Regions from separate parts of the Oceanobacillus sp. FSL K6-3682 genome, predicted to be linked through region 2. Evidence: a T-box and tRNA genes for the amino acid it is inferred to sense, from the RefSeq annotation. Region 2 holds a T-box; the other regions hold tRNA genes.
The links. A T-box is a leader RNA that pairs with one kind of tRNA and senses whether it is charged. The one in region 2 lies ahead of glyQ (glycine--tRNA ligase subunit alpha), so its partner is inferred to be a tRNA-Gly.
Positions count from the first base shown of each region.

Region 1: it has a tRNA-Gly gene. The T-box ahead of glyQ (glycine--tRNA ligase subunit alpha) is inferred to sense a tRNA for this amino acid. The anticodon was not compared.
Region 3: it has a tRNA-Gly gene. The T-box ahead of glyQ (glycine--tRNA ligase subunit alpha) is inferred to sense a tRNA for this amino acid. The anticodon was not compared.

Region 1 is NZ_CP150263.1:100,763-107,864, reverse strand. Features, by position in the region: rRNA gene MHH51_RS00555 (23S ribosomal RNA) at 1-1,951, opposite strand, end outside; rRNA gene MHH51_RS00550 (16S ribosomal RNA) at 2,141-3,703, opposite strand; tRNA gene MHH51_RS00545 (tRNA-Ala) at 3,901-3,973, opposite strand; tRNA gene MHH51_RS00540 (tRNA-Pro) at 3,991-4,067, opposite strand; tRNA gene MHH51_RS00535 (tRNA-Arg) at 4,069-4,145, opposite strand; tRNA gene MHH51_RS00530 (tRNA-Leu) at 4,149-4,237, opposite strand; tRNA gene MHH51_RS00525 (tRNA-Gly) at 4,244-4,318, opposite strand; tRNA gene MHH51_RS00520 (tRNA-Leu) at 4,340-4,424, opposite strand; tRNA gene MHH51_RS00515 (tRNA-Lys) at 4,428-4,503, opposite strand; tRNA gene MHH51_RS00510 (tRNA-Thr) at 4,517-4,592, opposite strand; tRNA gene MHH51_RS00505 (tRNA-Val) at 4,597-4,672, opposite strand; rRNA gene rrf (5S ribosomal RNA) at 4,682-4,797, opposite strand; rRNA gene MHH51_RS00495 (23S ribosomal RNA) at 4,936-7,102, opposite strand, start outside.
Region 2 is NZ_CP150263.1:2,765,025-2,772,126, reverse strand. Features, by position in the region: gene ybeY (rRNA maturation RNase YbeY) at 1-96, shown strand, start outside; gene MHH51_RS13880 (diacylglycerol kinase family protein) at 86-448, shown strand; gene era (GTPase Era) at 721-1,623, shown strand; gene MHH51_RS13870 (YqzL family protein) at 1,803-1,964, shown strand; gene recO (DNA repair protein RecO) at 2,024-2,767, shown strand; T-box leader at 2,837-3,014, shown strand; gene glyQ (glycine--tRNA ligase subunit alpha) at 3,112-3,990, shown strand; gene glyS (glycine--tRNA ligase subunit beta) at 3,992-6,067, shown strand; gene MHH51_RS13850 (helix-turn-helix transcriptional regulator) at 6,295-6,924, shown strand; gene MHH51_RS13845 (pyruvate, water dikinase regulatory protein) at 6,954-7,102, shown strand, end outside.
Region 3 is NZ_CP150263.1:372,614-379,715, reverse strand. Features, by position in the region: partial or broken gene MHH51_RS02015 (hypothetical protein) at 1-113, opposite strand, end outside; gene MHH51_RS02010 (nucleoside hydrolase) at 746-1,633, shown strand; gene MHH51_RS02005 (aminoglycoside phosphotransferase family protein) at 1,630-2,565, shown strand; gene MHH51_RS02000 (DNA-binding protein) at 2,759-3,349, opposite strand; gene MHH51_RS01995 (hypothetical protein) at 3,578-3,811, opposite strand; tRNA gene MHH51_RS01990 (tRNA-Ile) at 4,200-4,273, opposite strand; tRNA gene MHH51_RS01985 (tRNA-Gly) at 4,284-4,357, opposite strand; tRNA gene MHH51_RS01980 (tRNA-Phe) at 4,368-4,443, opposite strand; tRNA gene MHH51_RS01975 (tRNA-Asp) at 4,539-4,615, opposite strand; tRNA gene MHH51_RS01970 (tRNA-Met) at 4,620-4,696, opposite strand; tRNA gene MHH51_RS01965 (tRNA-Val) at 4,719-4,794, opposite strand; tRNA gene MHH51_RS01960 (tRNA-Glu) at 4,800-4,874, opposite strand; rRNA gene rrf (5S ribosomal RNA) at 5,004-5,119, opposite strand; rRNA gene MHH51_RS01950 (23S ribosomal RNA) at 5,180-7,102, opposite strand, start outside.

The DNA.
Region 1 (7,102 bases), 2.2 Mb from region 2:
CCTTAGGACCGTTATAGTTACGGCCGCCGTTTACTGGGGCTTCGGTTCAAAGCTTCGCTCCGAAGAGCTAACTCTTCCCCTTAACCTTCCAGCACCGGGCAGGTGTCAGCCCCTATACTTCGCCTTTCGGCTTCGCAGAGACCTGTGTTTTTGCTAAACAGTCGCTTGGGCCTATTCACTGCGGCTCACTCACAAGTGAGCACCCCTTCTCCCGAAGTTACGGGGTCATTTTGCCGAGTTCCTTAACGAGAGTTCTCCCGCTCACCTTAGGATTCTCTCCTCGCCTACCTGTGTCGGTTTGCGGTACGGGCACCTATGATCTAACTAGAGGCTTTTCTTGGCAGTGTGAAATCAGGAACTTCGGTACTCTATTTCCCTCCCCATCACAGCTCAGAAATATGTCAGACGGATTTGCCTATCTGACTTCCTCGCATGCTTGGACGCACATCCATCAGTGCGCACTCCTTATCCTCCTGCGTCCCCCCATTGTTCAAACAATCATGAGGTGGTACAGGAATATCAACCTGTTGTCCATCGCCTACGCCTGTCGGCCTCGGCTTAGGTCCCGACTAACCCTGAGAGGACGAGCCTTCCTCAGGAAACCTTAGGCATTCGGTGAAAGAGATTCTCACTCTTTTTTCGCTACTCATACCGGCATTCTCACTTCAAAGCGCTCCACCAGTCCTCACGGTCTGACTTCTCTGCACTTTGAACGCTCTCCTACCATTGTTCGTAAGAACAATCCGCAGCTTCGGTGATACGTTTAGCCCCGGTACATTTTCGGCGCAGCGTCACTCGACCAGTGAGCTATTACGCACTCTTTCAATGATGGCTGCTTCTAAGCCAACATCCTGGTTGTCTGTGCAACGCCACATCCTTTTCCACTTAACGTATACTTTGGGACCTTAGCTGGCGGTCTGGGCTGTTTCCCTTTCGACTATGAACCTTATCACCCATAGTCTGACTCCCAAGTTGAAGTAACTGGCATTCGGAGTTTGACTGAATTCGGTAACCCGGTAGGGGCCCCTAGTCCAATCAGTGCTCTACCTCCAGTACTCACGATCTTGAGGCTAGCCCTAAAGCTATTTCGGAGAGAACCAGCTATCTCCGTGTTCGATTGGAATTTCACCGCTACCCACACCTCATCCCCGCATTTTTCAACATACGTGGGTTCGGGCCTCCAGTCAGTGTTACCTGACCTTCACCCTGGACATGGGTAGATCACACGGTTTCGGGTCTACGACCGCATACTCATTCGCCCTATTCAGACTCGCTTTCGCTACGGCTCCGTGTCTTCCACTTAACCTTGCATACAATCGTAACTCGCCGGTCCATTCTACAAAAGGTACGCCGTCACCCATTAACGGGCTCCGACTACTTGTAGGCACACGGTTTCAGGTTCTATTTCACTCCCCTTCCGGGGTGCTTTTCACCTTTCCCTCACGGTACTGGTTCACTATCGGTCACTAGGTAGTATTTAGCCTTGGGAGATGGTCCTCCCGGATTCCGACGGAATTCCACGTGTTCCGCCGTACTCAGGATACACTCCGGAGGAAATTCCTTTTCAACTACAGGGCTGTTACCTTCTTCGGCTGACCTTTCCAAGTCGATTCGTTTAAAGAATTTCTTTGTAACTCCAATGGAGTGTCCTACAACCCCAAGAAGCAAGCTTCTTGGTTTGGGCTCTTTCCGTTTCGCTCGCCGCTACTCAGGAAATCGATTTTTCTTTCTCTTCCTCCAGGTACTGAGATGTTTCAGTTCCCCGGGTCTGCCTCATCTACCCTATGTATTCAGATAGATGTCCTGTCCCATTACGAACAGTGGGTTCCCCCATTCGGAAATCCCCGGATCAAAGTTTACTTACAACTCCCCGAGGCATATCGGTGTTAGTCCCGTCCTTCATCGGCTCCTAGTGCCAAGGCATCCACCGTGCGCCCTTATTCACTTAACTAAAGTTTTGGAATAAGTTTGCTGATTACTTCGTAATCAGTTGTGTTGCTATATCAATAGCTTTTTTGCCTTATTTCTAAAGTTTGATGTCGTTGTTACTCTTATTTAGTTTTCAAGGTACAAAAAGAGAGATTGCTCTCTCAAAACTGAACCAAACAACCAAGTACAAAATTCCGTTATATATCCTTAGAAAGGAGGTGATCCAGCCGCACCTTCCGATACGGCTACCTTGTTACGACTTCACCCCAATCATTCGTCCCACCTTCGGCGGCTGGCTCCAAAAAGGTTACCTCACCGACTTCGGGTGTTACGAACTCTCGTGGTGTGACGGGCGGTGTGTACAAGACCCGGGAACGTATTCACCGCGGCATGCTGATCCGCGATTACTAGCGATTCCGGCTTCATGTAGGCGAGTTGCAGCCTACAATCCGAACTGAGAACGGTTTTATGGGATTTGCTTGACCTCGCGGGCTTGCTTCCCTTTGTTCCGTCCATTGTAGCACGTGTGTAGCCCAGGTCATAAGGGGCATGATGATTTGACGTCATCCCCACCTTCCTCCGGTTTGTCACCGGCAGTCACCTTAGAGTGCCCAACTAAATGCTGGCAACTAAGATCAAGGGTTGCGCTCGTTGCGGGACTTAACCCAACATCTCACGACACGAGCTGACGACAACCATGCACCACCTGTCACTTTGTCCCCGAAGGGAAAACTCTGTCTCCAGAGCGGTCAAAGGATGTCAAGACCTGGTAAGGTTCTTCGCGTTGCTTCGAATTAAACCACATGCTCCACCGCTTGTGCGGGTCCCCGTCAATTCTTTTGAGTTTCAGCCTTGCGGCCGTACTCCCCAGGCGGAGTGCTTAATGCGTTAACTTCAGCACTAAGGGGCGGAAACCCCCTAACACCTAGCACTCATCGTTTACGGCGTGGACTACCAGGGTATCTAATCCTGTTCGCTCCCCACGCTTTCGCTCCTCAGCGTCAGTTACAGACCAGAGAGTCGCCTTCGCCACTGGTGTTCCTCCACATCTCTACGCATTTCACCGCTACACGTGGAATTCCACTCTCCTCTTCTGCACTCAAGTCCTCCAGTTTCCAATGCACGTTTACGGTTGAGCCGCAAGATTTCACATCAGACTTAAAGAACCGCCTGCGAGCGCTTTACGCCCAATAATTCCGGACAACGCTTGCCACCTACGTATTACCGCGGCTGCTGGCACGTAGTTAGCCGTGGCTTTCTGGTCGGGTACCGTCAAGGTACGATCAGTTACTATCATACTTGTTCTTCCCCGACAACAGAGTTTTACGATCCGAAAACCTTCATCACTCACGCGGCGTTGCTCCGTCAGACTTTCGTCCATTGCGGAAGATTCCCTACTGCTGCCTCCCGTAGGAGTCTGGGCCGTGTCTCAGTCCCAGTGTGGCCGATCACCCTCTCAGGTCGGCTACGCATCGTCGCCTTGGTGAGCCATTACCTCACCAACTAGCTAATGCGCCGCAGGCCCATCTGTAAGTGACAGCAAAAGCCGCCTTTCAACTTACCATCAGGAGATGATAAGTATTATCCGGTATTAGCTCGCGTTTCCGCGAGTTATCCCAGTCTTACAGGCAGGTTGCCTACGTGTTACTCACCCGTCCGCCGCTCGTTCCACGAACGTCCCTCCGAAGAGTTCTGTCCGCTTCCCGCGCTCGACTTGCATGTATTAGGCACGCCGCCAGCGTTCGTCCTGAGCCAAGATCAAACTCTCCATAAAAGTGTTTGTTTCTTTAGCTTTCAGAAGTCAACTTCTGACTTAAATATTCAAGAAAAACGAGGTGTTTTTCTTCTTTCGTACTGGTTGTTTTGTTCAGTTTTCAAAGAGCAATTTCTTTGTCGCTTTTAAAAACGGCGACCAAATCAATATATCATGTTTCAAAACCATTGTCAACAACTTATTTAAAAGTTATTGAGTGGAGCCTAGCGGGATCGAACCGCTGACCTCCTGCGTGCAAGGCAGGCGCTCTCCCAGCTGAGCTAAGGCCCCATGTTATATTCATGTAATGGTCGGGAAGACAGGATTCGAACCTGCGACCCCTTGGTCCCAAACCAAGTGCTCTACCAAGCTGAGCTACTTCCCGATGGCGCGCCCGAGAGGAGTCGAACCCCTAACCTCTTGATCCGTAGTCAAACGCTCTATCCAATTGAGCTACGGGCGCTTATGGTGCCGAGGACCGGAATCGAACCGGTACGGTAATCACTTACCGCAGGATTTTAAGTCCTGTGCGTCTGCCAGTTCCGCCACCCCGGCAATATTTGGAGCGGAAGACGGGATTCGAACCCGCGACCCCCACCTTGGCAAGGTGATGTTCTACCACTGAACTACTTCCGCGTATTGCCTTTATTTAATTAATGGTGCGGGTGGAGGGACTTGAACCCCCACGCCCGAAGGCACTAGATCCTAAGTCTAGCGCGTCTGCCAATTCCGCCACACCCGCAAATGGTGAGCCATGAAGGATTCGAACCTTCGACCCTCTGATTAAAAGTCAGATGCTCTACCGACTGAGCTAATGGCTCCTTAAAAGGAAAATGGTGCCGGCCAGAGGACTTGAACCCCCAACCTACTGATTACAAGTCAGTTGCTCTACCAGTTGAGCTAGGCCGGCATAATGGTGGAGGATGCAGGGCTCGAACCTGCGACCCCCTGCTTGTAAGGCAGGTGCTCTCCCAGCTGAGCTAATCCTCCGGATTTAAAGCCTGGCAACGTCCTACTCTCGCAGGGGGAAGCCCCCAACTACCATTGGCGCTGAAGAACTTAACTTCTGTGTTCGGCATGGGAACAGGTGTGACCTCTTCGCTATCGCCACCAGACAATACAATATGTAACTTGAAGATGTTTCCTTAAAAACAAGGACAAGTTATATTATATGCACTTCAGAATAAAAATGCAACACTTTTTTTAAATTTGCACCCTGAAAACTAAATAAGAGTAACGTGACATCAAAAAACTTAGATAAGTCCTCAATCGATTAGTATCCGTCAGCTGCACGTGTCGCCACGCTTCCACCTCGGACCTATCAACCTCATCGTCTCTGAGGGATTTTACTCACTTGAAGTGATGGGAAGTTTCATCTTGAGGGGGGCTTCATGCTTAGATGCTTTCAGCACTTATCCTTTCCACACGTAGCTACCCAGCTATGCTCCTGGCGGAACAACTGGTACACCAGCGGTGTGTCCATCCCGGTCCTCTCGTACTAAGGACAGCTCCTCTCAAACTTCCAACGCCCACGACGGATAGGGACCGAACTGTCTCACGACGTTCTGAACCCAGCTCGCGTACCGCTTTAATGGGCGAACAGCCCAACCCTTGGGACCGACTACAGCCCCAGGATGCGATGAGCCGACATCGAGGTGCCAAACCTCCCCGTCGATGTGAACTCTTGGGGGAGATAAGCCTGTTATCCCCGGGGTAGCTTTTATCCGTTGAGCGATGGCCCTTCCATGCGGAACCACCGGATCACTAAGCCCGACTTTCGTCCCTGCTCGACTTGTAGGTCTCGCAGTCAAGCTCCCTTCTGCCTTTACACTCTACGAATGATTTCCAACCATTCTGAGGGAACCTTTGGGCGCCTCCGTTACCTTTTAGGAGGCGACCGCCCCAGTCAAACTGCCCGCCTGACACTGTCTCCGAACCGGATTACGGTCCTGGGTTAGAATGGTCATACAGTTAGGGTGGTATCCCACGGGTGCCTCCACGTAAGCTGGCGCTCACGCTTCAAAGGCTCCCACCTATCCTGTACAAACTGCACAAACATTCCATATCAGGCTACAGTAAAGCTCCACGGGGTCTTTCCGTCCTGTCGCGGGTAATGCGCATCTTCACGCATAGTATAATTTCACCGGGTCTCTCGTTGAGACAGTGCCCAAGTCGTTGCACCTTTCGTGCGGGTCGGAACTTACCCGACAAGGAATTTCGCTACCTTAGGACCGTTATAGTTACGGCCGCCGTTTACTGGGGCTTCGGTTCAAAGCTTCGCTCCGAAGAGCTAACTCTTCCCCTTAACCTTCCAGCACCGGGCAGGTGTCAGCCCCTATACTTCGCCTTTCGGCTTCGCAGAGACCTGTGTTTTTGCTAAACAGTCGCTTGGGCCTATTCACTGCGGCTCACTCACAAGTGAGCACCCCTTCTCCCGAAGTTACGGGGTCATTTTGCCGAGTTCCTTAACGAGAGTTCTCCCGCTCACCTTAGGATTCTCTCCTCGCCTACCTGTGTCGGTTTGCGGTACGGGCACCTATGATCTAACTAGAGGCTTTTCTTGGCAGTGTGAAATCAGGAACTTCGGTACTCTATTTCCCTCCCCATCACAGCTCAGAAATATGTCAGACGGATTTGCCTATCTGACTTCCTCGCATGCTTGGACGCACATCCATCAGTGCGCACTCCTTATCCTCCTGCGTCCCCCCATTGTTCAAACAATCATGAGGTGGTACAGGAATATCAACCTGTTGTCCATCGCCTACGCCTGTCGGCCTCGGCTTAGGTCCCGACTAACCCTGAGAGGACGAGCCTTCCTCAGGAAACCTTAGGCATTCGGTGAAAGAGATTCTCACTCTTTTTTCGCTACTCATACCGGCATTCTCACTTCAAAGCGCTCCACCAGTCCTCACGGTCTGACTTCTCTGCACTTTGAACGCTCTCCTACCATTGTTCGTAAGAACAATCCGCAGCTTCGGTGATACGTTTAGCCCCGGTACATTTTCGGCGCAGCGTCACTCGACCAGTGAGCTATTACGCACTCTTTCAATGATGGCTGCTTCTAAGCCAACATCCTGGTTGTCTGTGCAACGCCACATCCTTTTCCACTTAACGTATACTTTGGGACCTTAGCTGGCGGTCTGGGCTGTTTCCCTTTCGACTATGAACCTTATCACCCATAGTCTGACTCCCAAGTTGAAGTAACTGGCATTCGGAGTTTGACTGAATTCGGTAACCCGGTAGGGGCCCCTAGTCCAATCAGTGCTCTACCTCCAGTACTCACGATCTTGAGGCTAGCCCTAAAGCTATTTCGGAGAGAACCAGCTATCTCCGTGTTCGATTGGAATTTCACCGCTACCCACACCTCATCCCCGCATTTTTCAACATACGTGGGTTCGGGCCTCCAGTCAGTGTTACCTG
Region 2 (7,102 bases):
CACCTGCTTGGGTATGATCATATGAATGTGGAGGATGAGAAGAAAATGTTCCGCAGACAGGACGAAATCCTAGGTGAATTTGGCATTGAAAGATAAAAAAAGAATTGTTGGATTCCGTTTTGCTTGGGCAGGGCTAAAAACGGTTGTGAAAAAGGAGTCTAATTTTCAGCTGCATCTCACAGCAACAGCAATTGTAGTTACATTAGGTTTCTTTTTCAAACTTTCTCTCATCGAATGGGCAGTTATTTTATTAACCATAGGTCTCGTGCTTATCACAGAAATGATAAACAGTGTCATTGAGCGGATTATGGATTTTATTCAGCCGGACTATGATGAAAGAGTAAAGGAAATAAAAGATATTGCTGCAGGTGTCGTTCTTGTTACAGCTATTATATCTGTTGTAGTCGGAGTACTTATTTTCGGACCAAAAATAATGCAGCTTCTATAATCCGATAATTATTTACAAAAGGGGATCCTATCAGGAGCCTCTTTTTTAGAATAAAAAGGTATATAAAAACGCTGACAAGAGTTGCCCCGGCAAATTTAAAAGAGCAGACCTATTAAAAAAATTAAAACATTTCTTGGTTAATCTTAACCAAATTACTCAAAAAACAATTGAAATTGTATGTTTGTTAAAGGTTTTGTCGATATAGTGAAACGAACATAAAAATGTAGTATGATAAGAAGCAAGCAAACAATAGAAATTCGGAGGAACGTAGCATGACAAATAATTTTAAATCAGGATTTATTGCAATTATTGGCAGACCAAATGTGGGAAAATCAACTTTTATGAACCGGGTTATTGGTCAAAAAATAGCAATAATGAGTGATAAGGCACAAACAACAAGAAATAAAATTCAAGGTGTCCTGACAACCAAGGAATACCAAATGATTTTTATTGATACACCTGGAATTCATAAGCCGAAACATCGATTAGGCGATTTTATGGTGCAGGTGGCAGAGAATACTTTAAATGAAGTGGATAATATTTTGTTCATGATTAATGCAGATGAAGGATATGGGCGCGGGGACCAATACATCATTGACTTGCTGCAAAAAGTGAAACAGCCGGTCTATCTGGTAATTAATAAAATTGATAAAATTCATCCAGAAAAGCTCATGAAGCTGATTGACCAGTATAAGGATCTTTATTCGTTTGATGAAATTATTCCAATTTCTGCATTAGATGGAAATAATGTTAATCATCTGTTAGAGGTGGTTGCTGGAAAACTTCCAGATGGGCCACAGTATTATCCTGCCGATCAGGTAACAGACCATCCCGAGAGATTCATCATTTCTGAGCTTATCCGAGAAAAGGTATTGCATCATACGAAGGAAGAAATTCCTCATTCGATTGCTGTTGTCATTGAAAATATAGAGAAGAATGAAAATGAAAAATTATTGGTACAAGCAACGATTGTTACAGAAAGAAGCTCCCAAAAAGGTATATTAATTGGAAAGCAAGGGAGCATGCTGAAAAAAATTGGCCAGCAATCACGCCGTGATATTGAAGCTTTACTTGGCTCTAAGGTGTATTTAGAGCTTTGGGTGAAAGTAAAAAAAGATTGGAGAAACAAACAAAATCAATTGCATGAATTTGGATTCCGACTTGATGAGTATTAAAGTTTGTGACATTTTCATTGGATTTTTAAGAACAACCTCTTAAAGATGGTAATTTTTTATACTCATGAAATGTTCAAATCGAACCAACCTATAAAAGAAGCGGGAAGTTAATAACAGGGTATTTTTTAAGTAATTGCTTTAGTCTTAGCAAAAAATAATTTGAAAGGCGGGGGTTTCTTGTGCTAGATGCAACATGGTATTTGTTTTGTCAAACAGGAAACATTGAAACCTATTTATTATTAAAAGAATTAGAGCAGCAAGGAGAATTAAACCCGGAAGTGAAACAAAAAGAACAGACCCGATCTTCTATGACTGGGAGTTTAGATTTACCATCTGTTTAACCACAGAGATATAACGATGATTTTTCTGTTCAAAACAAAGTGAGGCCGGGTGATTTAGAGTGCTGGAACAGATAGATGGTATCGTATTAAAAACAAAAGATTATGGTGAAACACATAAATTAGTGACAATTTACAGCGGAAAGTTTGGGAAGTTCCAAGCTTTGGCAAAAGGGGCAAAAAAACCAAAAAGTCGAATGGCTGCTGTTACTCAGCCATTCGTTTTTGCCCGTTTTTTTGTTTATCTTGGAAGCGGATTGAGTACAATACAGCAAGGAGAATTATTAAACTCACATCGCAAAATACGCGAAGATTTCGTGAAAACAGCTTATTGTTCCTATGTTGCAGAGCTTACAGATAAGCTTTTGGAAAATCAAAATATAGATCCGTACATATTTGGACAATTTCAACAAACAGTAAAGTGGATTGAAGAGAATGATCAGGCTGAAATTCCAATAATGATGTATGAATTAAAACTTTATAAAAAAGCTGGGTTTGCCCCACTCTTAAATCAATGTATAAATTGTGGGTCGGTGCAGCAGCCTTTTGTGTTTTCTGTCGTGGAGGGCGGTTTTTTATGTCCTAAATGCCGCCATTTGGATCCGGAAGCAATAGAACTTTCTCCAAAATTGGCCAGGATTCTATATCTGTTCTCCGAGGTAGAATTAGAACGTATCGGATCCATCCAAATGAAACCAGAAAACGTGAAAATGTTCCAGGCCATTTTAAAAGCTTATTATGATCGTTATGGAGGATATTTCATAAAGTCGCGAAAGTTTTTGGATCAGCTGGATTTATTTAAGTAATAATTGACAAGTCAAGGACGGATAGAGTATGATTTGTACATATATCTTAAGTATAAATGTTATGAAATAGTCGTTACGATGATGAAGAAAAGTACTGAAGTATTGTCTGTAAAAAGCGAGCCTGGAAATGGTGCGAGCCAGGTATATAGAGACTTCAGGAAGGAGCTTCGGAGTAACAACAATGAAAAGAGGCTCTTATAAAACAAGAGCAAATAGGGTGGAACCGCGGTTTTAAGCCGTCCCTATGTCTGTCATTAAAGCAGACATAGGGACGGCTTTTCTTATTGGTTCTGCTGAACGTGAAATACGATGTAAATTTCTTATCCATTAAAGGAGTGGAGTAAATGAATATTCAAGAAATGATCTTAACTTTACAAAATCATTGGTCAGAACAAAATTGTATCTTAATGCAGGCATATGATACAGAAAAAGGTGCTGGAACGATGTCTCCGATGACGCTGCTGCGAAGCTTGGGGCCAGAACCATGGAATGTTGCCTATGTAGAACCTTCCAGACGGCCGGCTGATGGCAGATACGGAAAAAATCCGAATCGACTGTATCAGCATCATCAGTTCCAGGTTATTATGAAACCTTCTCCGTCAAATATTCAAGAACTGTATTTAGGGTCTTTGAAAAAGCTGGGGATTGATCCACTCAAGCATGATATCCGTTTTGTGGAGGATAATTGGGAGAACCCGACGTTAGGAGCTGCCGGTCTTGGCTGGGAAGTATGGTTAGATGGTATGGAAATCACACAATTTACTTATTTCCAACAGATTGGCGGTTTAGAAGCCAACCCGGTAACTGTTGAATTAACATATGGGATAGAACGGCTCGCTTCGTATATTCAAGATAAAGAAAATGTATTTGATTTAGAGTGGAATAATGGCGTGACACTTCGAGATATTTTCTATCAGCCGGAGTATGAGCATTCTGTCTATACATTTGAAACATCAAATACAGATATGTTATTTGATTTATTTACAAAATATGAACAGGAAGCAAAAACAACGATGGAAAAAGGGCTCGTCTTCCCTGCATACGACTACGTTTTAAAATGCTCACATACATTCAATCTTCTGGATGCTAAAGGTGTTATTTCTGTAACAGAAAGAACAGGTTACATTAGCCGGATTCGTAATTTGGCCCGCAGCATTTCAAAGATTTATGTACAAGAGCGTGAAAAATTAGGCTTTCCAATGTTGAAAAAGGAGGGGAACTAAAATGGCACAGGATGTATTAATTGAAATTGGATTAGAGGAGCTGCCGGCTCGCTTCATAGACGATGCAGAAGCTCAATTTTTAGATAAAACAATAAAATGGCTGGATGAACAACGTATTTCCTACGCATCTGCAGTTTCTTTCTCAACACCGCGCAGATTAGCTGTCCTTATAGAAGAAGTAGCTGAGAGTCAGGCATCTATCGAAGAAGAGGCAAAAGGACCTGCCTTAAAGATTGCTAAGGATGACCAGGATAATTGGACAAAAGCAGCGGAAGGATTTACCCGGGGACAGGGAAAAACAACGGATGATATTTATATTAAAGAAGTGAAGGGAACTTCTTATATTTATGTAAAAAAATATATTGAAGGAAAGTCTGTGCAATCCTTACTTCCGGAATTTAAGGATATTATTGAGTCGATTACATTTGGTAAAAATATGCGCTGGGCAAATGAAACATTGCGTTATGCACGGCCAATCCGCTGGCTGGCTGCGCTTTACGGTAATGAAGTGATCCCATTTGAAATAGCTCATGTGAAAACAAGCAATTTCACATATGGACATCGTTTCCTCAGTGGTAAGCTTACAATAGATGAACCGAAACAATATGAGCAATTGCTAAACGATAATTATGTAATTGCTGATGCTAAAAAACGCGAGGCTAAAATTGTGAAGCAGCTTGGTGCTTTACAAGAGAAAAATGATTTCCAAATTCCTGTTGATAAAGATCTATTAAATGAAGTAAGAAATCTTGTGGAATATCCGACAGCCTTTGTGGGCAGCTTTTCTACCTCTTTCTTAGCATTGCCAAATGAAGTTCTGATTACATCTATGGCCGAGCATCAACGTTATTTTCCTGTAGAGCAGGGTGGTGAACTGCTTCCTAAGTTTGTCGGCGTGAGAAACGGTGATGATTATGAGCTGGAAACAGTAATCCGGGGAAATGAGAAGGTTCTTCGTGCCCGTCTTGCGGATGCAGAATTCTTTTTCGAAGAAGATAAAAAGCTTTCGATTGATTTCTTCCAGGAAAAACTCACCAGGGTTATATTCCAGGAGAAGCTTGGTACGTATACCGAGAAGGTTAATCGTGTTAAAACAATTGCTAAGCATTTAGCAGAGGAGCTTTCCTTAAAAGAGCTTAAAGAAGTTGTTCGTGCAGCTGAAATCAGTAAGTTTGATCTGATGACCAATATGGTAAATGAATTTACAGAGCTGCAGGGCGTTATGGGTGAGAAATATGCTGCTTACTTTGGAGAAGCTAAAGAGGTTTCTCAAGCTATCCGCGAGCATTATCTGCCGAAGCAGTCCCATGGTGAGCTTCCTGCCACGACAGTCGGTGCAGTATTAAGTATCGCGGATAAAATAGATACAATTGCCGGATGTATCAGTGTTGGTCTTATCCCGAGCGGTTCCCAGGATCCATATGGCTTAAGAAGGCAGGCAATGGGCATCCTGCGTATATTGAAGGATCAAAATTGGGATTTAACCATAGAATCACTAATTGAGTATACTTTATCTGTATTAGAGAATGCCGGTTTAACAATAAACGCTTCTTCTAACGATGACTTGCTGGCGTTTTTCGCTTCCCGTGCGGAGTATTTAATGCGTGAAGAAAATATTGAAACAGATATAATCCATGCTGTCGTAGATAATCAATTAGGTATATTTCATGTTGCAGTGGAAAAAGCACATGTTTTAGCTGAGAAAAAAGCAGATGATCATTTTAAGACCTCTCAGGAGGCACTTGTTCGTGTGTTGAACTTGGAAAACAAGGTAGAGGATACGGATTATAAGGTAAATCCTAACCTCTTCCAAACAGAATCAGAAAAAGAATTACATGAATCTGTAGCAGCAGTAAAATCAACTTACGCAGAATATTTAGAAGCCCAAAAAAGTGAGGAAGCATTGCAGCTGCTTGCCGACCTTGCAGGTGATATCCATGCGTTCTTTGATCATAATATGATTATGGACGATAATGAAGAAGTAAGAAAAAACCGTCTTTCTATCATCCATGAGCTTTCTGTGCTAATCTTGCAATATGCAGACTTACGGAAAATAGCATGGAAACAGCACGCATAAATGGATTATAACGGTCTTATAAACAAGGAAAAATATAATAAAAAAGGTTTTCTCTCTTAAAAAAGGAATTTTAGTGAATAAAGTCGAATTATAATAACGTACCATGTTCTAAAAATATTAAGGAATCATGGTACGTTATCCTTTATGTATACCAATTTTTATGCCCTTAAGTAATACTATTTATAATATTCATTTGCAAATAATGCAGCAGTATAGGTGGTGAAAAAGTGGACTTATCGAAAAGGCAACAGCAGATTATAGAAATAGTAAAAGCAGACGGTCCTATCACGGGAGAGCACATAGCAGAGCGGCTTACACTAACCCGGGCTACATTGAGACCGGATTTAGCTATTCTGACAATGGCTGGTTTTTTAGATGCACGTCCTCGTGTAGGCTACTTTTATACGGGTAAAACAGGATCAGAATTATTAACAGAAAAAATAAAACGGTACAAGGTTCATGAATTTCAGCAGGTCCCGGTTGCCGTAAATGAAAAGGTGTCTGTATATGATGCTATATCGACTATGTTCTTAGAAGATGTTGGTACCCTGTTTGTTGTGGATGAAAATGCATGTCTGGTTGGTGTCCTTTCCAGGAAAGACTTATTACGTGCAAGCATGGGAAGGCAGGATTTAAGCTCGATACCGGTACCAATTATAATGACAAGAATGCCGAATATTACAGTATGCCGTAAAAATGACCTGCTTATCGATGTAGCTCATCAGCTGATATCGAGACAAATTGACGGCGTCCCCGTTGTAAAAGATACAAAAAATGGCCTTGAGATAATTGGCCGAATTACAAAAACAACGATGACAAAACTGCTGGTTGAGTTAACCATTGAAGATAAAATTTAAGTTTTAAGAAACTGGGAGAGGGTGTCGTGATGACTGCGCAGAAAATTATTTATGTGTTATCTGATTCTGTTGGGGAAACGGCTGAATTGGTAATTAAAGCCGGCTTAAGCCAATTTAAAAACGGGGATTATAAAATACAGCGTATCCCATATGTGGAAGATAAGGAAACCATTGATGA
Region 3 (7,102 bases), 2.4 Mb from region 2:
ATTTGGTTTGCTTTATATTGGGTAAACCAAATATTTCCGTCTTTTGCTGCAGCAATACCATAAGGACCGGAATCAGCTTTAGCGATTGTAAATTCTGTTATATTCATTTTCATCCTATTCCTCCATTTAACCATTAGATTTTTTAACGAGCTTCTTAAACGTATTATCCAGCTATTATAGAGATAGACATATTAAAAACCCCCAATTCATATTCTGAACAGGAGGTAATCATAAATAACAAAAAGAAAATACCTTTTGATTATTATGAAGTACATGATGAATCCTATTCGGAAAATGCAATGTTATAAATGTCAGGTTTCTGAATAGGAGGATGATGTACCAATATTTTTCTGTTTCGTATTATTGGAGTAAAAAAGCACAGACTTATCCTATCCAGAAAACGTTTCGTGACCTATAACGAATGTTTTTCTTATAAATAGGATTAATAAATCATGTACTCTTTTCACCCTTTCAACGTTTATCTGCTTTAAGTTTAAACATAGTGGTTTATAAAAATCAAGCTATTATTACATCTGTTAGCAAATAATATAAGTTTTCATATAAAAATACCTCCACCAACTGAACGTTTATGAATTTTGTATCCCAAAGAATGCCTAAAATTAACCTCACTGGCTCTAAACATCATTTGTTACGTATGATACAATCATGAAAAAGGAGGTGCAGCATGGGGATTTGCAAAGAACTCTTGTATTAAGAATTTCTATTATTACAGGAGGTATTTATTATGAAAAAAATATTACTTGATACAGATATTGGCGGCGATATTGACGATGCAGTGTGCCTGGCATACTTATTAAATGAACCTCAATGCAGTTTAATGGGGATTACAACCGTATGCGGTGAACCAGAAAAAAGAGCCGCTGTTGCTGATGCGATCTGCAAAGCAGCTGGCCGGGAAATCTCAATTGTTGCAGGCCTGGATACAACACTGCAACCTGTACCGGTATATCCAACGCCGGACGGTGCTTCGGCATTATCTAATTGGAAGCATAATACCTATAAAAAAGCGGATGCTCCAGCGTTCATGTATCAACAGATTAAAGACCATCCACATGACATTACTCTAATCGGTATTGGCAATATGACGAATATTGCTGCTCTATTTCGTGACTATCCGGACGCTCCCGGTCTATTAAAAGGTCTATATCTGATGAATGGATATTTTGCAAAAGAACCATTGCCTGAGCCTTGGTATAATTGGAACTCCTGGGCAGATCCACTGGCATCAAAAATCGTGTTTGCTTCCAACGTAAAAGCCCATAAAGCTATTCCACTTGAGGTTACGGGGAGGCTTACTATTGAAGCAGCACGGGCAAATGAATTGTTTCACACAAATTCAAGTTTAACCAAAGCAGTTCTCGACTTTGGGAATGCCTGGTTAGAAAGCTCCAATCAATTAACGTTACATGATCCTTTAGTGCCCGTTTCCATTTTCCACCCGGAAATATGCCAATTTGAAAAAGGCTTTGTCGCCGTTGAAACAAATGAGGAATCATCGATGGGTTCCACATTCTTTACAACAAATAAAAATGGAAATGTAGACATTGCAAGAACGGTAGATAAAGAAGCTTTCTACCACATCTTATTATCTACATTAAATAAAGTTATATGAAGTATGAAAGAGAAATTCCACCACTTGTAATCAGCAGAGCCACTGCCAATGGTGAAGCCGGGAAAAAATGGCTGGAGAAACTGAACGATGTTATTTTAGAACTTGAAAACCAATGGAAAATTAAAGTTGGACAAACCTTATTTGGCGGTTCAACTGCTTTTGTAGCAAATGCAGTAAACGGGCAAGGAAACGAGTATGTAATAAAAATGGAAATGCCTGATAGTGTCTGGCAAGTTGATTTTTCTAATGCGATAAAAGCTTTAGAGCTGGCAAACGGCAATGGATATGTAAAATTATTTGCCTATGATTACGATAAAAAGGCTTCTTTATTAGGACGCCTCGGGAAACCTTTAAAAGAGACTGGCAAACCAGTTCTTGAGCAGATTAACATTATTTGCTCAACCTTACAAAAAACATGGACTGTTCCTTTCCAGCATTCCACATTGCAAAGCAACAAAGAGGTTTTTTCTTGGTTTAGCGGGTTTATTGAAAGCACCTGGAAATCGTTAAATTACCCATGCTCAGAGGGGACGATTGCATTTGCCTATCGTTTTCTCCACTCAAGACATAAGGAAGAGAATCCGAAAAATCATGTACTCGTTCACGGGGATGCCCATAACACGAATATTTTACAAGATACATCCAAAGAAAATCAGTTTAAATTGATTGATCCAGATGGCATAATCTACGAAAAAGCTTATGATTTAGGTGTTTTGATGAGAGAATGGACTGAAGAATACAAGCACCATCCTGTAGAAAAAGGTATGGAACGGTGTGCCCATTTGAGTATGCTAACAGGTGTGGACAAACAAGCCATTTGGGAATGGGGCTTCCTTCAGTGTGTCTCCACTGGATTATTATTGCTGGCAATTGACAATAAATCCGGTAAAGATTTGTTAGCAGTTGCAGAGGCTTGGTCAGATAAAAGGTAGCTGTTTATTCTTTTAGATTACTATTACAAATTAGGGCAAGAGTCTATCTTAAAAAACTTTAGATGCTCTTTGTCAATTAAACGATACAAATAACTTTTTAATAGTCAAGAAAACCGGATTTTTATACGAAACACCGGTTTTCTTGACTTCCACACAAATTAATCCAAAAAGCATTGTCGATCATGAAACCGAATTAATATTGGCCCGCAAAATAAGTTGTAATCATTTTAATCTTAGCGTCTTTTTTATTGCTGGCAAACCCAAAAAAATCTGCAATATAAATCTGTCTGCCATCATTTAACGTCATGGTTGTATGTGAAGCTCCTTCTTTACCATGGGTAAGATTCATAGCTATTTCCACGCTGCTGACAGGGTAATCTGTTTCAGATACTTTTTGAGAAAAGTTCAGAAATCCATGAATCTCCTCCCTATTAATCACACACCATATAACGTCCTCCGTTAAGACATCTTTTAATATTTCTTCCTTGCCGGCGGCACGCCCTATAATAAAATCACGAATAATTCTTCTTTTGGGGGCATTGTCACATTTTAAATCACCAAGAACTGCAAAGTCAGGAGTGAATGAGAGCTGATTACTCTCCGCAAACTTTAATCCTTTTTCTGTTAGTGTATCCCTTAATATGCTGACTGCTTTTGGTCCGACACCATGAATTTTAAGCAGTGTTGTTTCATCAAGCCTAGCAGCATCTTCAATTGTTTTAATATTTATATGATGAAGGGCATTCATTGCAGGCTTACCGATTTTAGGAAGTGGACTACTCATGGGTAACTAAACTCCTTCCGGGAAATAAATATATTATTCCAGTTTAACATTTATTTTGGTCTTCCGTTACTATTGAAAGGGGCACGATAAACTTATCTGTCACATTTTTGAATGCCGAACTAAAAGATGTTTCTTCTAATGGCTACTTGATCATCCCATCTAGCTGCAATGCAGTTTTAACAGCACAAATAAGCTCATTTTTCAACATTAGCTCTATTATTATTTTCATTAACTCTTAACATCAATAAAACGCAGCATTCCTTTTTCAACAGATATCACATCATCCTGATTAAAAATAATACAGGCTTTTCCTCCAGCATGCTTATCAGAATCAAACTCACCAAGAACTGTTACGTAACCCTTTTCAAAAAAATAAATAAGATGTTTGTCATTTTCCTCTGATTCAAAGGCTGCTAAATCATTATGTAAATACGCTCTCATTGGTTTGTCGTATAATTGCATGTATATTTCTCCCTTTAAAGATAGTTTGAAAAACCAATTATAGCATCCTCATAATTTAGTTTGAAGCTGAGGGCTAATTTTATTTTGAAATAAATTTCGATTGAATGTGCTATATACGGCAAAAAGGATTTTGAAGAGAAAAATGGAGCAAACAAAGAGGGAAAGTTATAAATATGTATGCAAAAAAAAAACTCTCTCACAACTTGTCTTCTTTACGGGAGTAGCTTCCAGTCATCGAGTAATTTTCCTAAAAAAAGACCTCATAGAGAGGGTTTAAATCATTGACCCGCAGCTTAGAAGGCTGTTGGGCATGAGTTAAGGTCATCATGATAATTCTTATATTAACATACAAATGTATGAGATTTGCATCATAAATATATATAAGTAATGGGCCTGAGTGGACTCGAACCACCGACCTCACGCTTATCAGGCGTGCGCTCTAACCAGCTGAGCTACAGGCCCACTTTAATAATGGAGCGGGTGAAGGGAATCGAACCCTCATCATCAGCTTGGAAGGCTGAGGTTTTACCACTAAACTACACCCGCATATTTAAGATGGTGGCTCGGGACGGAATCGAACCGCCGACACAAGGATTTTCAGTCCTCTGCTCTACCGACTGAGCTACCAAGCCAATTAACTATTATGTATGGAAGAATTAAAGGGATTCGAACCTGTGACTCTCTAATTACAAGTCAGCGGTTCTATCAGTTGATCCAAGGTGGTATATGGCGGTCCGGACGGGACTCGAACCCGCGACCTCCTGCGTGACAGGCAGGCATTCTAACCAGCTGAACTACCGGACCATTTTGGTTGCGGGGGCAGGATTTGAACCTGCGACCTTTGGGTTATGAGCCCAACGAGCTGCCAGACTGCTCCACCCCGCGATATGAATTTATAAGTCTTATATGGTGGAGGATGCAGGGCTCGAACCTGCGACCCCCTGCTTGTAAGGCAGGTGCTCTCCCAGCTGAGCTAATCCTCCATTATTGGTGACCCGTACGGGATTCGAACCCGTGTTACCGCCGTGAAAGGGCGGTGTCTTAACCGCTTGACCAACGGGCCAGGTATTATTTTCCAGTTAATAGGAAAATAAATAATTTCACAGGCAGATTTTAAAAGTTAAACTTCAAATCTACGACCAGTCGGTTATTAACCGAAGTTCTACCATTAAGGTACTGTGAAATAAGGATTGCCTGGCGGCGTCCTACTCTTGCAGGGGGAAGCCCCCAACTACCATTGGCGCTGAAGAACTTAACTTCTGTGTTCGGCATGGAAACAGGTGTGACCTCTTCGCTATCGCTACCAGACTTATTTATTTAGGATTTGCACCCTGAAAACTAAATAAGAGTAATGTGACATCAAAAAACTTAGATAAGTCCTCAATCGATTAGTATCCGTCAGCTGCACGTGTCGCCACGCTTCCACCTCGGACCTATCAACCTCATCGTCTCTGAGGGATTTTACTCACTTGAAGTGATGGGAAGTTTCATCTTGAGGGGGGCTTCATGCTTAGATGCTTTCAGCACTTATCCTTTCCACACGTAGCTACCCAGCTATGCTCCTGGCGGAACAACTGGTACACCAGCGGTGTGTCCATCCCGGTCCTCTCGTACTAAGGACAGCTCCTCTCAAACTTCCAACGCCCACGACGGATAGGGACCGAACTGTCTCACGACGTTCTGAACCCAGCTCGCGTACCGCTTTAATGGGCGAACAGCCCAACCCTTGGGACCGACTACAGCCCCAGGATGCGATGAGCCGACATCGAGGTGCCAAACCTCCCCGTCGATGTGAACTCTTGGGGGAGATAAGCCTGTTATCCCCGGGGTAGCTTTTATCCGTTGAGCGATGGCCCTTCCATGCGGAACCACCGGATCACTAAGCCCGACTTTCGTCCCTGCTCGACTTGTAGGTCTCGCAGTCAAGCTCCCTTCTGCCTTTACACTCTACGAATGATTTCCAACCATTCTGAGGGAACCTTTGGGCGCCTCCGTTACCTTTTAGGAGGCGACCGCCCCAGTCAAACTGCCCGCCTGACACTGTCTCCGAACCGGATTACGGTCCTGGGTTAGAATGGTCATACAGTTAGGGTGGTATCCCACGGGTGCCTCCACGTAAGCTGGCGCTCACGCTTCAAAGGCTCCCACCTATCCTGTACAAACTGCACAAACATTCCATATCAGGCTACAGTAAAGCTCCACGGGGTCTTTCCGTCCTGTCGCGGGTAATGCGCATCTTCACGCATAGTATAATTTCACCGGGTCTCTCGTTGAGACAGTGCCCAAGTCGTTGCACCTTTCGTGCGGGTCGGAACTTACCCGACAAGGAATTTCGCTACCTTAGGACCGTTATAGTTACGGCCGCCGTTTACTGGGGCTTCGGTTCAAAGCTTCGCTCCGAAGAGCTAACTCTTCCCCTTAACCTTCCAGCACCGGGCAGGTGTCAGCCCCTATACTTCGCCTTTCGGCTTCGCAGAGACCTGTGTTTTTGCTAAACAGTCGCTTGGGCCTATTCACTGCGGCTCACTCACAAGTGAGCACCCCTTCTCCCGAAGTTACGGGGTCATTTTGCCGAGTTCCTTAACGAGAGTTCTCCCGCTCACCTTAGGATTCTCTCCTCGCCTACCTGTGTCGGTTTGCGGTACGGGCACCTATGATCTAACTAGAGGCTTTTCTTGGCAGTGTGAAATCAGGAACTTCGGTACTATATTTCCCTCCCCATCACAGCTCAGAAATATGTCAGACGGATTTGCCTATCTGACTTCCTCGCATGCTTGGACGCACATCCATCAGTGCGCACTCCTTATCCTCCTGCGTCCCCCCATTGTTCAAACAATCATGAGGTGGTACAGGAATATCAACCTGTTGTCCATCGCCTACGCCTGTCGGCCTCGGCTTAGGTCCCGACTAACCCTGAGAGGACGAGCCTTCCTCAGGAAACCTTAGGCATTCGGTGAAAGAGATTCTCACTCTTTTTTCGCTACTCATACCGGCATTCTCACTTCAAAGCGCTCCACCAGTCCTCACGGTCTGACTTCTCTGCACTTTGAACGCTCTCCTACCATTGTTCGTAAGAACAATCCGCAGCTTCGGTGATACGTTTAGCCCCGGTACATTTTCGGCGCAGCGTCACTCGACCAGTGAGCTATTACGCACTCTTTCAATGATGGCTGCTTCTAAGCCAACATCCTGGTTGTCTGTGCAACGCCACATCCTTTTCCACTTAACGTATACTTTGGGACCTTAGCTGGCGGTCTGGGCTGTTTCCCTTTCGACTATGAACCTTATCAC